One region of the Ruegeria sp. HKCCA4812 genome, then DNA from elsewhere that is predicted to be linked to it. Evidence: riboswitches for the same ligand, from Rfam matches in the RefSeq annotation. Region 1 holds a riboswitch; the other holds the start of a gene.
The links. Region 1 has a riboswitch for cobalamin ahead of GOW04_RS08645 (DUF1636 domain-containing protein). Riboswitches for the same ligand answer to the same signal wherever they lie in the genome.
Positions count from the first base shown of each region.

Region 2: it holds a riboswitch for cobalamin, as region 1 does, so the genes downstream of both, GOW04_RS20970 (DUF4198 domain-containing protein) here and GOW04_RS08645 (DUF1636 domain-containing protein) in region 1, are expected to answer to the same signal.

Region 1 covers NZ_WQFQ01000002.1:254,183-259,433, reverse strand. The annotation lists gene GOW04_RS08665 (inositol monophosphatase family protein) at 1-109, shown strand, start outside; gene GOW04_RS08660 (iron ABC transporter permease) at 133-1,143, opposite strand; gene GOW04_RS08655 (ABC transporter substrate-binding protein) at 1,145-2,095, opposite strand; gene GOW04_RS08650 (ABC transporter ATP-binding protein) at 2,112-2,885, opposite strand; gene GOW04_RS08645 (DUF1636 domain-containing protein) at 2,882-3,238, opposite strand; cobalamin riboswitch at 3,336-3,533, opposite strand; gene GOW04_RS22220 (D-lyxose/D-mannose family sugar isomerase) at 3,634-3,999, opposite strand; gene GOW04_RS22215 (D-lyxose/D-mannose family sugar isomerase) at 4,077-4,196, opposite strand; gene GOW04_RS08635 (carbohydrate kinase) at 4,315-5,241, opposite strand.
Region 2 covers NZ_WQFQ01000013.1:17,826-23,076, forward strand. The annotation lists gene GOW04_RS20955 (ABC transporter permease) at 1-713, opposite strand, end outside; gene GOW04_RS20960 (sugar ABC transporter substrate-binding protein) at 822-1,841, opposite strand; gene GOW04_RS20965 (ROK family transcriptional regulator) at 2,095-3,219, shown strand; cobalamin riboswitch at 3,341-3,540, shown strand; gene GOW04_RS20970 (DUF4198 domain-containing protein) at 3,671-4,456, shown strand; gene cbiM (cobalt transporter CbiM) at 4,463-5,074, shown strand; gene GOW04_RS20980 (cobalt ABC transporter permease) at 5,071-5,251, shown strand, end outside.

The DNA.
Region 1 (5,251 bases):
CGATTGGCAGGGGCACGCTTTGACCCTCGATTCAGATGGCGCGGTCGTTTCCGCCGCAACCCCTGAACTGCACGCAGAACTGCTTGACCTCATCAATGTCGAGAAATGACAGTGTTGCGCAACCTTTGAAAACTAGTTCCCGCGATCGGATTTGAACAAATACAAAAAGACAAAAAGTGATCCTATTGACGTTGTGACGATTCCGACGGGCAACTCCTGCGGAGCCAGAAGAAGGCGTGACAAGATATCAGAGAGTGTCAGCAGAATGGCGCCCACGATGGCCGAGACGATCAGCAGGTTTCGATGCAGAGTTCCGGCGATGCCGCGTGCAATATGAGGCACCATCAGCCCGACGAAGCCGATGACACCGGCAACGGATACGAAACTGGCCGTCGCCAACGCGGCCACGAAGAACATGCTGAACCGCAGGCCCTGAACGGGAATTCCCAGTGACGAGGCTGTGAAATCCCCGGTCAGCAGCGCGTCAAGCCACCGGCTGCGGTAAAGCGAATAGCTCAGGATCAGGCCCAATCCGATCAGGACAAGCGGGAAGGTTTCCCATCTTGCCAGCCCCAGACCGCCAAGCATCCAGAATATCACCGAATGCGCAGCGCGATTGTCGCCAGAGAAAATCAGGTAATTGGTGATCGCGGAAAACAGAAAGGACACCGCCAGGCCAGCAAGGATCAGTTTTTCGGGTGCGCTCGTACGCAAGCCCTGAACCAGCGCCAGAACGATGCCGGATGCGATCAGACCGCCGCAAAACGCCGCCAGCGGCAACGTCCAGATTCCCAGGACATCCCCCGTGACGGTGATCACCAGAACGGCGCCAGCAGCAGCACCAGAGGACAGACCGAACAGAAACGGATCTGCCAGATCGTTTCGCGTCGTTGTTTGCAAAACAACACCAACGACGCCCAGTCCCGCACCAATCACGGCGGCAAACAGGGCGCGGGGCAGGCGAAGGTCGAAGACGATCCGGTGCAAAGGCGACATGTCTCCGTCCACCAGACCGGTTCCAAGGCCGATGGCCGAAAAAACTTCGCGCACGGGGATTGGGGTGGTCCCGTAGACGATGGACAACAGCAAAAGGGCGGTCAGAACAACCGCCCCCAGCAAAATCAAACGGCCCAATTGGACCATATCAGTTGATCTCCGGGTGCATCGCCTTCGCCATCTTCTCGATCGCCTCGATATTTGCCGGACCGGGCGTCAGTTCCTCGTAACGCAGGCCAATCCAGCGCTCGTTCTTTACCGCGTCCGTTTGTGACATTACCGGGTGATCCTTGAGGAACTGGAAAGCGTCCTCTGCGCCGTTGCCGGACTGATAGTCGAGCAGCACCAGAAATTCCGGGTTAGCCGCGGCGACGGCCTCCCACGACGTGCGACCCCAGCTGGTATCCAGATCATGCGTCACGTTCGCGCCACCCGCCGCTGTGATCATCGCATCGGGAATGGCGAACTTGCCGGCGGTGAATGGAGCATCGGCCGGTCCGTCCAACAGGAATACGCGGGGCTTTGCCATATCGGCTGTTTTTGCTTCGATGGCTGACAATTTGTCTTTCCAGCCGGCAACCAGCGCCTCGGCCTTGTCTTCGACATGCATGACCTTGCCCAGACGCAGAACGTCATCAAACAACAGGTTCATGCTGGCCTCGGGGCGATCCTTGTCCAGATGCACGCAGCTTTCGGTCAGGATCATGGTCTTGATACCAAAAGGTTCCAGTGTGTCGGGCGTGACGTCACCGCCGGGTTTCATGCCATAGTACCAACCGGCAAAAAACAGATCGGGTTCGACGGCCACAAGGTTTTCAATGGTCGGGTATTTGGGGGCAAGCTCTGGGATATCGCCACGCTGAGCATCAAAATCAGGGCTTGTTTTGTACCAGCCGGTAATTCCGGTAAGCCCCACGATCTTGTCCTGAAGGCCGAGCGCAAAGGCCATATCCGTCATGTTCATGTCATGCACGACCAGACGTTCCGGCGCCGAGTCAAAAGCCAGCGGTTCGCCGCAATTGTCCACGGTGACGGCTTCCGCTGCCGCGCCACCTGCCAAGCCAGCGAAAACAACCACCGGCCAAAGTTTCTGCATCATATTTAAGTTCCTGTTATTATGACAGTTTCCGTTTTCGGATATCCAGTGCGGGGATCATGCGGCCTTCGTGCTGAAAGCACAGATAATCCACGCCGAATGTCTCACGTACCCGGTCTGGGGTCAGAACTTCGACAACAGGCCCGAACCCCGTCAGACGCGTGGCTTTCATCAGCGCCACATGGGTGGCGAATTCCGGGATCATGACCAGATCATGGACGATCATGACGACCGTTACCCCCAGATCAGCAACCAGAGACAGCATGTGCCCCTTGGCATCGGGGTCCAGATGGTTGGTTGGCTCGTCTAGAAACAGCAAGGACGGGTTCTGGGCCAACGCGCGCGCGATATGTGCGCGCTGACGTTCTCCGCCGGACAGTTGACCCATCGTTTTGTTGGCAAAATGCGACAGCTCGGTCGTCGTCAGAACCCGTTCCAGATCAGCCTTGTGCTGAGCCATCGAACGTTCGCCCTGAATCGGGATTTGCCCCAGCGCAACATAATCTTGCAGGCGCATCCGCCCGTCAGGCATTTCCTGCTGCCCGACCACAGCAATGGAGCGGGCACGTTGGCGGGCGGACAGGGTCCGAAGGCTTTGGCCTTCTATCCAAACATCACCCAAGATAACCCGTTCGATCCCGCACAGCAGTTTCAGCAGAGTGGTCTTGCCGGCGCCGTTAGGCCCGGCGATTGCCAGAATTGATCCTTCTTCCAGACGAAAGGACACATCCTGCAACAGGATATCGCCATTAAGAGCATAGTACTCCAAATTCTCGGCAACCAGAAAACTCATGAAGCGCCACCGGACGGCAATGCGGGTATTCGCGACAAGGTCTTTGCGAAAAGGGCAGGGGGGCGGTCCGAGGCGCTGGTCCAGCCATCGTCACTGTCGCCGAACTGGGTCGCGAATTCGACCAGGGCGGACAGGTCGTGTGATGTCGTGATATCGCCAAACAGGTACTGCGCTTTTCCCGGGGCCTGAAATCCGACGGTCATGGCCCGTTCACAACCTGCCATGCACGCCACCATTCGGGTTTCAAAACCGTCAGGCAACCGGGCATTCAGCACGTCTTGCGCGGCCTCGGCAGACATCGCCCCCTGACATGTTGAACAGATCAGAACAAAGTGATCAGAATAGCAGGTCATAGCCATCTCCGTCGTTTGCCAGACGCAGACAGAGGGCACATACCCAGATATTACGCAAACGCGCCATCAAGCCTCCTTCCGAGACGCCCCGCCTCGGGTTGGTTCATAGTGCGATGGCAGGTCTCCTGACTTGCGGGTCGTTGCTTGGCCGACCTTCCCAACCCATGCGGGTCAGTGGTGAAGTGGCGTCGCTCACCGCTTACAGTTGCGGGGGCAGTCACGGACTTGGCACATTCCAGTGCCGCACCGTGTTCCCATTTTCATCCCTTATGGAACCATCCCGCTCAGCTAGTCCGGCAATGCCAGACTTGTCAAGCGGCAGACGAAGGCGTTGGTAGATGGAATTGCGACAGCTGACCCAGCTGTCCTGCTGCGCCAGCCCGGACCGAACGGTGTCAATAGTCTGATACAAGAAGGAAATCCGGTTCGGAATCTTTCTCGACCTTTGAAAACCGTGGAATTGGCTTTTCAAACCCAATGTCGGTGCGGTCGTTATTCACGGTCGATACCTCGCCAATAAGGCAATCGCCGCGCTCGGCCCAAAAAGCGTGCCAGATGCCGGGCATCAGAGTTACGCTTTGCCTCGGCTTCAGCCGCACGTACTCTTGGGGTTGCAAGGTTACAGGGCAGGCATCGCTGGGGACCGTCACCGGGTTGTCGCGGTCGACGCCACCGTTTGGATCCGACGCATGAATTTCCAGAACGAGATCGCCGCCGCCCCGGTTGATGATGTCTTCTGCCTTGATAATATGCCGGTGCATCGGAGAAAGCTGATTGTCTTTAAAGATCAACAGTTTTCTGCACAGAGCATCCCACGCCCGGATTTCAGATCCTTCGTCTAACCATTGCGTAGAGTGAACGGGAATAGGCAATGTTCGTCGAAATGGCCTTGTGCGTAATTGGTAATGTTCCATCCCAGCCTGCGGCTGCGGACAGTTTCGACCAAAGAGATGCGCATTTTCTCGGGCGATCAATCCGCAAAGAGCGGCTACGCGGCGCCGAAAGATTGAATGAACGTCTGGGCCTAGGGCTTGATGTGGTTGATTTCGGATCGTTTCATCATGCCATCCAGCAGATCAAAGTTCGTGCGCCCAAGGGGGTTCCGCCCCGGCTCGGGAAACGGTCACGGCCGCGACGTCAGCGCCCAGTTCCATGGCTGCTTGCAGGCTTTCAACCGTCAATCCGCGCAGACCTGACTTGGTCAGATGCCCTGCGCGGCTGAGCTCGGTCAGAACGCCGGCGTTGAACGTGTCACCTGCGCCGATCGTATCGACCACTTCAACGGGTTTCACAGGAACCGAGACTTCGGAACCATCCGCCAGGTAACCGTGCGCCCCGTCACTGCCACGCGTGACGATGACAACGGAAGGACCCGCCTGCAACAGCACAGACGCTTTTGCGGATTCGGCTTCAGCGCCCGGAATGATCCAGTCCAGGTCCTCGTCTGAAACCTTGACGATATCCGCACGCGAGATCATGCGGTTCAAACGCGTCCGAAATCGGGTTTGATCCTTGATGAAATCCGGGCGGATATTCGGGTCCAGCATCACTGCCCGGTCGGAACCGTGGCGGTCCAGAAGGGCGGCATAGGCATCTGCGCAAGGTTCACACGCAAGGCTGATTCCACCGAGATACAGGGCAGAGACGGCAGGAAGCTGATCGGGCATGTCTTCGGGCAGCAACATCCGGCCCGCGGTGTTTTCATCGACAAAGCTGTAAGTCGCGTGTCCATCCGAGAGCTGCACAAAGGCAAGCGTGGTGGGACGGTCCGAGATGATCACATGTGTCGTGTCCACATGGCTCGCTTTCAGCGCATCGATCAGTTGTTGGCCGAACATGTCCGATGACAAACCTGTCAGCATCCCAACCGGAACACCCAGACGTCCCATCGCGACGGCTGTGTTCAGAACCGCACCACCAGTATGTGGCACAAAACCAATTGCGCCCGATGCGGTCGGTTCTGAAATCATATCTATCAGCGCTTCACCACAGCACAGGATCATGTCTTGGTCC
Region 2 (5,251 bases), on a different contig from region 1:
GGATCATCACCGACCGCATAGACATGCCTTCCCCATGCGGTGTGACGAAGGGCGTAGGAAAGCCCGAGGATCAGCACCAGCATGAAGATCACGCCGACGGTGAATACCGCCCCGCCCACATTGAACTTGGCCCCGAAAAGTTGCAGAATCGCGGCGTTTTCTTCGATCTCCTGCGACCGGATTGTTTCGTTCTGAGAATACAGGAAGTTCGCCGCAAGAACGATTTGCCACATGCCAAGCGTCACGATGAACGGCGGCAGTTTGATGCGGCTGACCAGATACCCGTTCACCGCACCGATTGCGGTGCCAACGAAAAGGCCGCAAACAATCGCGACCGTTGGTGGCAGCCCATATCGGAAGGTGAACTGACCCATGACAACCGACGACATCACCATGATTGCCCCGACGCTCAGATCGATACCGGCGGTCAGGATGACGAGGCTTTGCGCCGCCGCCACGATCCCGACGATCTGAACCTGTTGCAGGATCAGGGTCAGCGCGAATGGCGAGAAGAACTTGGAGCCCAGCAAAGCCCCGAAAATGACGATGGCAGCCACAAGAACGATCAGCGGTACCAAAGAGGGGTTCACATGCAGAAAATGCTGAACCGTTCCGACGAACCCGCGGTGGTGATCGTCAAATTCGGCAATCTGTTCCGGGCTGCCTTTTGCAGCGGCTTCGAAGTCGTCTGATCGTCGTGAAGTATCGGACATAAAGGTTCCCCCAAAGCGTCAGGTTACTGACGACTTTAGCAAGTTTTCGGGCGAATGGGTGGTTTGAAATGCGGAAGGCCGCCCTCTGCGGCCCTCCGGGTGGTCAGGTTAACCCCAGCAGAGGTCCATGCCTTCTTTGACCGAGATCGACTCGACGCCTTCGGCAGGCTTGTCGGTTACAAGCGCCACGCCGGTGTCAAAGAAATCCTTGCCAGGCGTGTTTTCAGGTTTCACGCCTTCGTCCGCCCATTTCTTGACGGCCTCAACACCCAGCGATGCCATCAGCAGCGGGTATTGCTGCGACGTCGCGCCGATAACACCATCGGCAACGTTTTGGACACCCGGGCAGCCTCCGTCCACGGAAACGATGAGCACGTCATTTTCGCGCCCGATGGCTTTCAGCGCCTCGTAGGCGCCTGCCGCGGCAGGCTCGTTGATGGTGTGAACAACGTTGATCGTGGGATCTTTGGCCAGAAGGTTTTCCATCGCGCGGCGACCACCTTCTTCGTTGCCGGCAGTGACATCACTTCCGACAAGACGGGGGTCATCTTCATCACCGATTACGTTCGGGTCCGCCAGATCGACACCAAAGCCTTGCAGGAAACCCTGATTGCGCAGCACATCCACTGTCGGCTGACTGACGGCAAGATCCAGTGTCGCAATTTTCGCGTCGTTGGCCGCGTCGCCCAGCGTGGCTTTGGCCCATTGTCCAATCAGCAGCCCGGCCAGGAAATTGTCCGTGGCAAAGGTCGCGTCAGCCGAGTCAATGGGTTCCAGCGGCGTATCCAGAGCGATAACCAGAACACCTGCATCCCGCGCCTGCTTCACGGCCGGAACGATGGATGATGTGTCCGAGGCCGTCAGCAGAATGCCTTTGGCGCCGTCCAGAATGCAGGTCTCAATGGCTTGCACCTGCGTTTCATGGTCACCGTCAACTTTGCCCGCAAAGGCTTTGAGCGTCATTCCCAGCTCTTCCGCTTTTGCAGTCGCACCTTCTTTCATTTTGACAAAGAACGGGTTGGTGTCCGTCTTGGTGATCAGGCAAACAGTTTCGCCTTCCGCCATTGCGCTGCCAGCCATGGCAGTAACCCCGAGCGCAGCAGCACCCGCAAGTTTTGCAAGTTTCATCGATTATCCTCCCAGTTTTTTCTATGCCGAGTAGGGCACGAGGGCGATCAGGCAAAAAATCCTGACCCCATAAGAAACAATCACAAGATTCGAATTTTGAGTCAATAAATAAATCACTCTTATTTATTATTGACAGTGCGGGCGGGCTTTCTCATTCTTCAACAGGAAAGGGGTGGTCGTGCCGGAAAATTCATCTCGGAAAAATTCGATTGGCCTGCACGGGTCAGAGGTACGCGGAACCAACCAAAGCGGGATGCGGGCCCGGAACGAACGGCTTGTATTGTCGCTTGTCCGGCGTCACCAGGCGCTTGCGAAGTCCGAGATCGCGCGCATGACCGGACTGTCGGCACAAACCGTTTCCGTCATTATGCGACTGTTGGAGAAGGATGGTTTGCTTTTGCGCGGTGAACCGGTCCGCGGGAAAGTCGGGCAACCTTCCGTTCCCATGCGACTTAACCCGGATGGTGCCTTTTTCTTTGGGCTCAAGGTGGGGCGTCGCAGTGCCGAGTTGGTTTTGACTGACTTTGTCGGAAATGTGCGGCAACGCGATCGGCGAACCTATGACTATCCAACGCCGAAAGCCACTTTGGAGTTTTCCACTGAGAGTCTGGGCAAAATGATATCATCCATGTCGCCTGAGGCCAAAGGCAGGATTGCGGGACTTGGGATTGCCATGCCGTTCTACCTATGGGACTGGGCCCAGACCCTTCAGGTTCCTCAGGAAGAAATGGACCCGTGGCGCGTATCAGACCTGAAGGCTGACCTGGCGCGGCGCCTCGATATTCCGGTATTCCTGCAAAATGACGCCACTGCGGCTTGTGGGGCGGAATTGGTATTCGGTCCAGCCGATGGGCCCAGGGATTTCCTGTACTTCTATATCGGGTTTTTCATTGGCGGCGGTGTGGTCCTCAATGGCGCAATCTTTTCGGGACGTGGAAACGCGGGCGCAATCGGCCCCTTGCCTGTGCCAGATGATGCCGGTGGTGTCAGACCCCTTATCGACGTGGCCAGCCTGTATGTGCTCGAGCGTGCAATCACCACAGCAGGTGTCACGTCGCATTCCATTTGGGAAACGACCCAGCGTTGGGATGTGCCAAAAGTTCAACTGGAATACTGGTTGAAACAGACGGCGAGTGGGATTGCCTATGCGATTGTCTCGTCCTGTAGCCTGATAGATTTCGAATGCGTGAAGATTGACGGCTGGATGCCGCAGGACATCAAGGCGCGTTTGGTTGAAATGGTCGAAGACAAACTGTCTGAGCTTAACCTGACCGGTCTCGAGCGCCCTGCCGTGCTGGCAGGGACCGTGGGCCCGGAAGCACGCTCACTGGGCGCGGCGAGCCTGCCGTTGTCGGAAAGGTATCTTTCAGAAGCTTAGATGTGAAATCACCTTGTTGCCTTGGATATTTCACAAACTGGTTCACTCTCGCAAACTGCCGAGCTCATTATTTTCGATGGCCGTAACACATTTTCGTTGACGGAGGGCTGAGTTGTCTGGCAAGCCGCTCGGCATGTCCGGTTCCGGGGCTTGCTCTGGAATCAATAGGGAATGCGGTGCGGGCTCAGGCCCAATTCCGCAACTGCACCCGCAACTGTAAGCGGCGAGCAGGGCTGAAACGCCACTGGGGGTTGCCCGGGAAGGCCAGTCCAACGCTTTGACCCGCAAGTCAGGATACCTGCCGGACATGTGCCCTCTAACGGGTACTCCTAATCGGCGACGGGATGTGCGTCGGACCAGGATGCCTGAAAGGGTAATTTGGCGTTGAATGTCCCGTGGTCAAAACGAATTTCGCGCCGGGATTGGCGCGACGGGACAAGGACGACTGTTCATGAAAACGCTGCTCAGCGCAGCCGCTGCCGCGGTGGCTCTTCCTGCCATCGCAAATGCGCATTTCCTTTTGGAATACACCACGGACACCATGATCGAGAAACCGGGCGATGTGCCGGTCAAACTGATTTTCTGGCATCCATTCGAGAATGGCCATGTCATGGATCTTGAAAAGCCGCAGGAATTCTATGTGATCCACAACGGTGAAAAGACCGATTTGCTGGACACGCTGGAACCTATCCGTTTCACCGGCGGGGAAAACGAGGGCGCGGCGTTCAAGGGCAGTGTCCCGGTCAAACGTTCGGGCGACTATGTGCTGGTGACGGTTCCTCAGCCTTATTACGAGGAATCCGAAGACATTTATATCCAACAGCTCACCAAAGCCTTCCTGAACCGTAACGAATTGCCGACCGACTGGATGAATCCTGTGGGGCTAGCGACCGAGATTATCCCGCTGAACAAGCCGACCAACATCATCGCGGGTTCGACTTTCACGGGCCGTGTGCTGGCTGATGGTCAGCCGGTTTCGGGCGCCGAGATCGAGATCGAGTACATGGCCGCGGAACCCGACATGGAAAGCTCGGCCGCTTCTGCACCGAAAGTGTCTCCTATGCCGGGTGGTGCGGTGGTCGCAATATCTGACGACAACGGGTATTTTTCGTTCGGCGTTCCAAAAGCCGGTTACTGGGGTTTCGCTGCCCTTGGTTCCGGTCCGGCAACCGAACATGAGGGCAAAGAACTCAGCCAGGATGCGGTCATCTGGATTCGTGCCTGGGATCTGGAGTAACCCCAGATGCACATCGTCGACGGAGCCCTTTCCAACCCGGTTGTAATTGGCGGCGCCATAGCCGCCGCGGGCGGGATCGCCATGGGTCTCAGGTCTCTGGATCTTGATCGCATCCCCACTGCGGGCGTGCTGTCAGCCAGTTTCTTCGTGGCATCCTTGATCCACGTGCCCATTGGTCCGTCGTCGGTCCATCTGATCCTCAACGGCATGGCCGGGCTGCTGCTTGGTTGGGCCGCATTCCCGGCTTTGTTCGTCGGGCTTTTGCTACAGGCGGTCTTTTTCGGCTTTGGCGGGTTGACGGTGTTGGGGATCAACACCGTCAATATCGCCTTTCCCGCAGTGGTGGCCGGAATGTTGTTCGGTCGTCTGATCGCGCGTGGAACGCCTTTGCAAGGTGCGATTTGGGGGGGCGTCGGCGGCGCATTTGCGATTGCAGCGACAACCGGCATGGTCGCGTTTTCCCTGGCGCTGTCGGGGGATGAATTTCTGCCTGCCGCCAAGCTTGTTTTCTTCGCCCATATTCCTGTCATGGCCATCGAGGCGATTTTGACCGGGTTCGCCGTGTTGTTGGCGCGCAAGGTCAAGCCCGAGCTGTTTTTCAGAGGAGCAGCCACATGAAGCATCTGGTTGTCATATTGGCCGTGTGCTGCGCACCTGTGCCTGCCCTGGCGCACAAGGTCATAGCCGGCGTTTTCGAGTCGGGAGACGTCATCGAGGGCGAAATTGGCTTTTCTAACGGCGACATGGCAAACGGCACCGAGGTCATTGTCACCGGCCCGGATGGGGCCGAGCTGG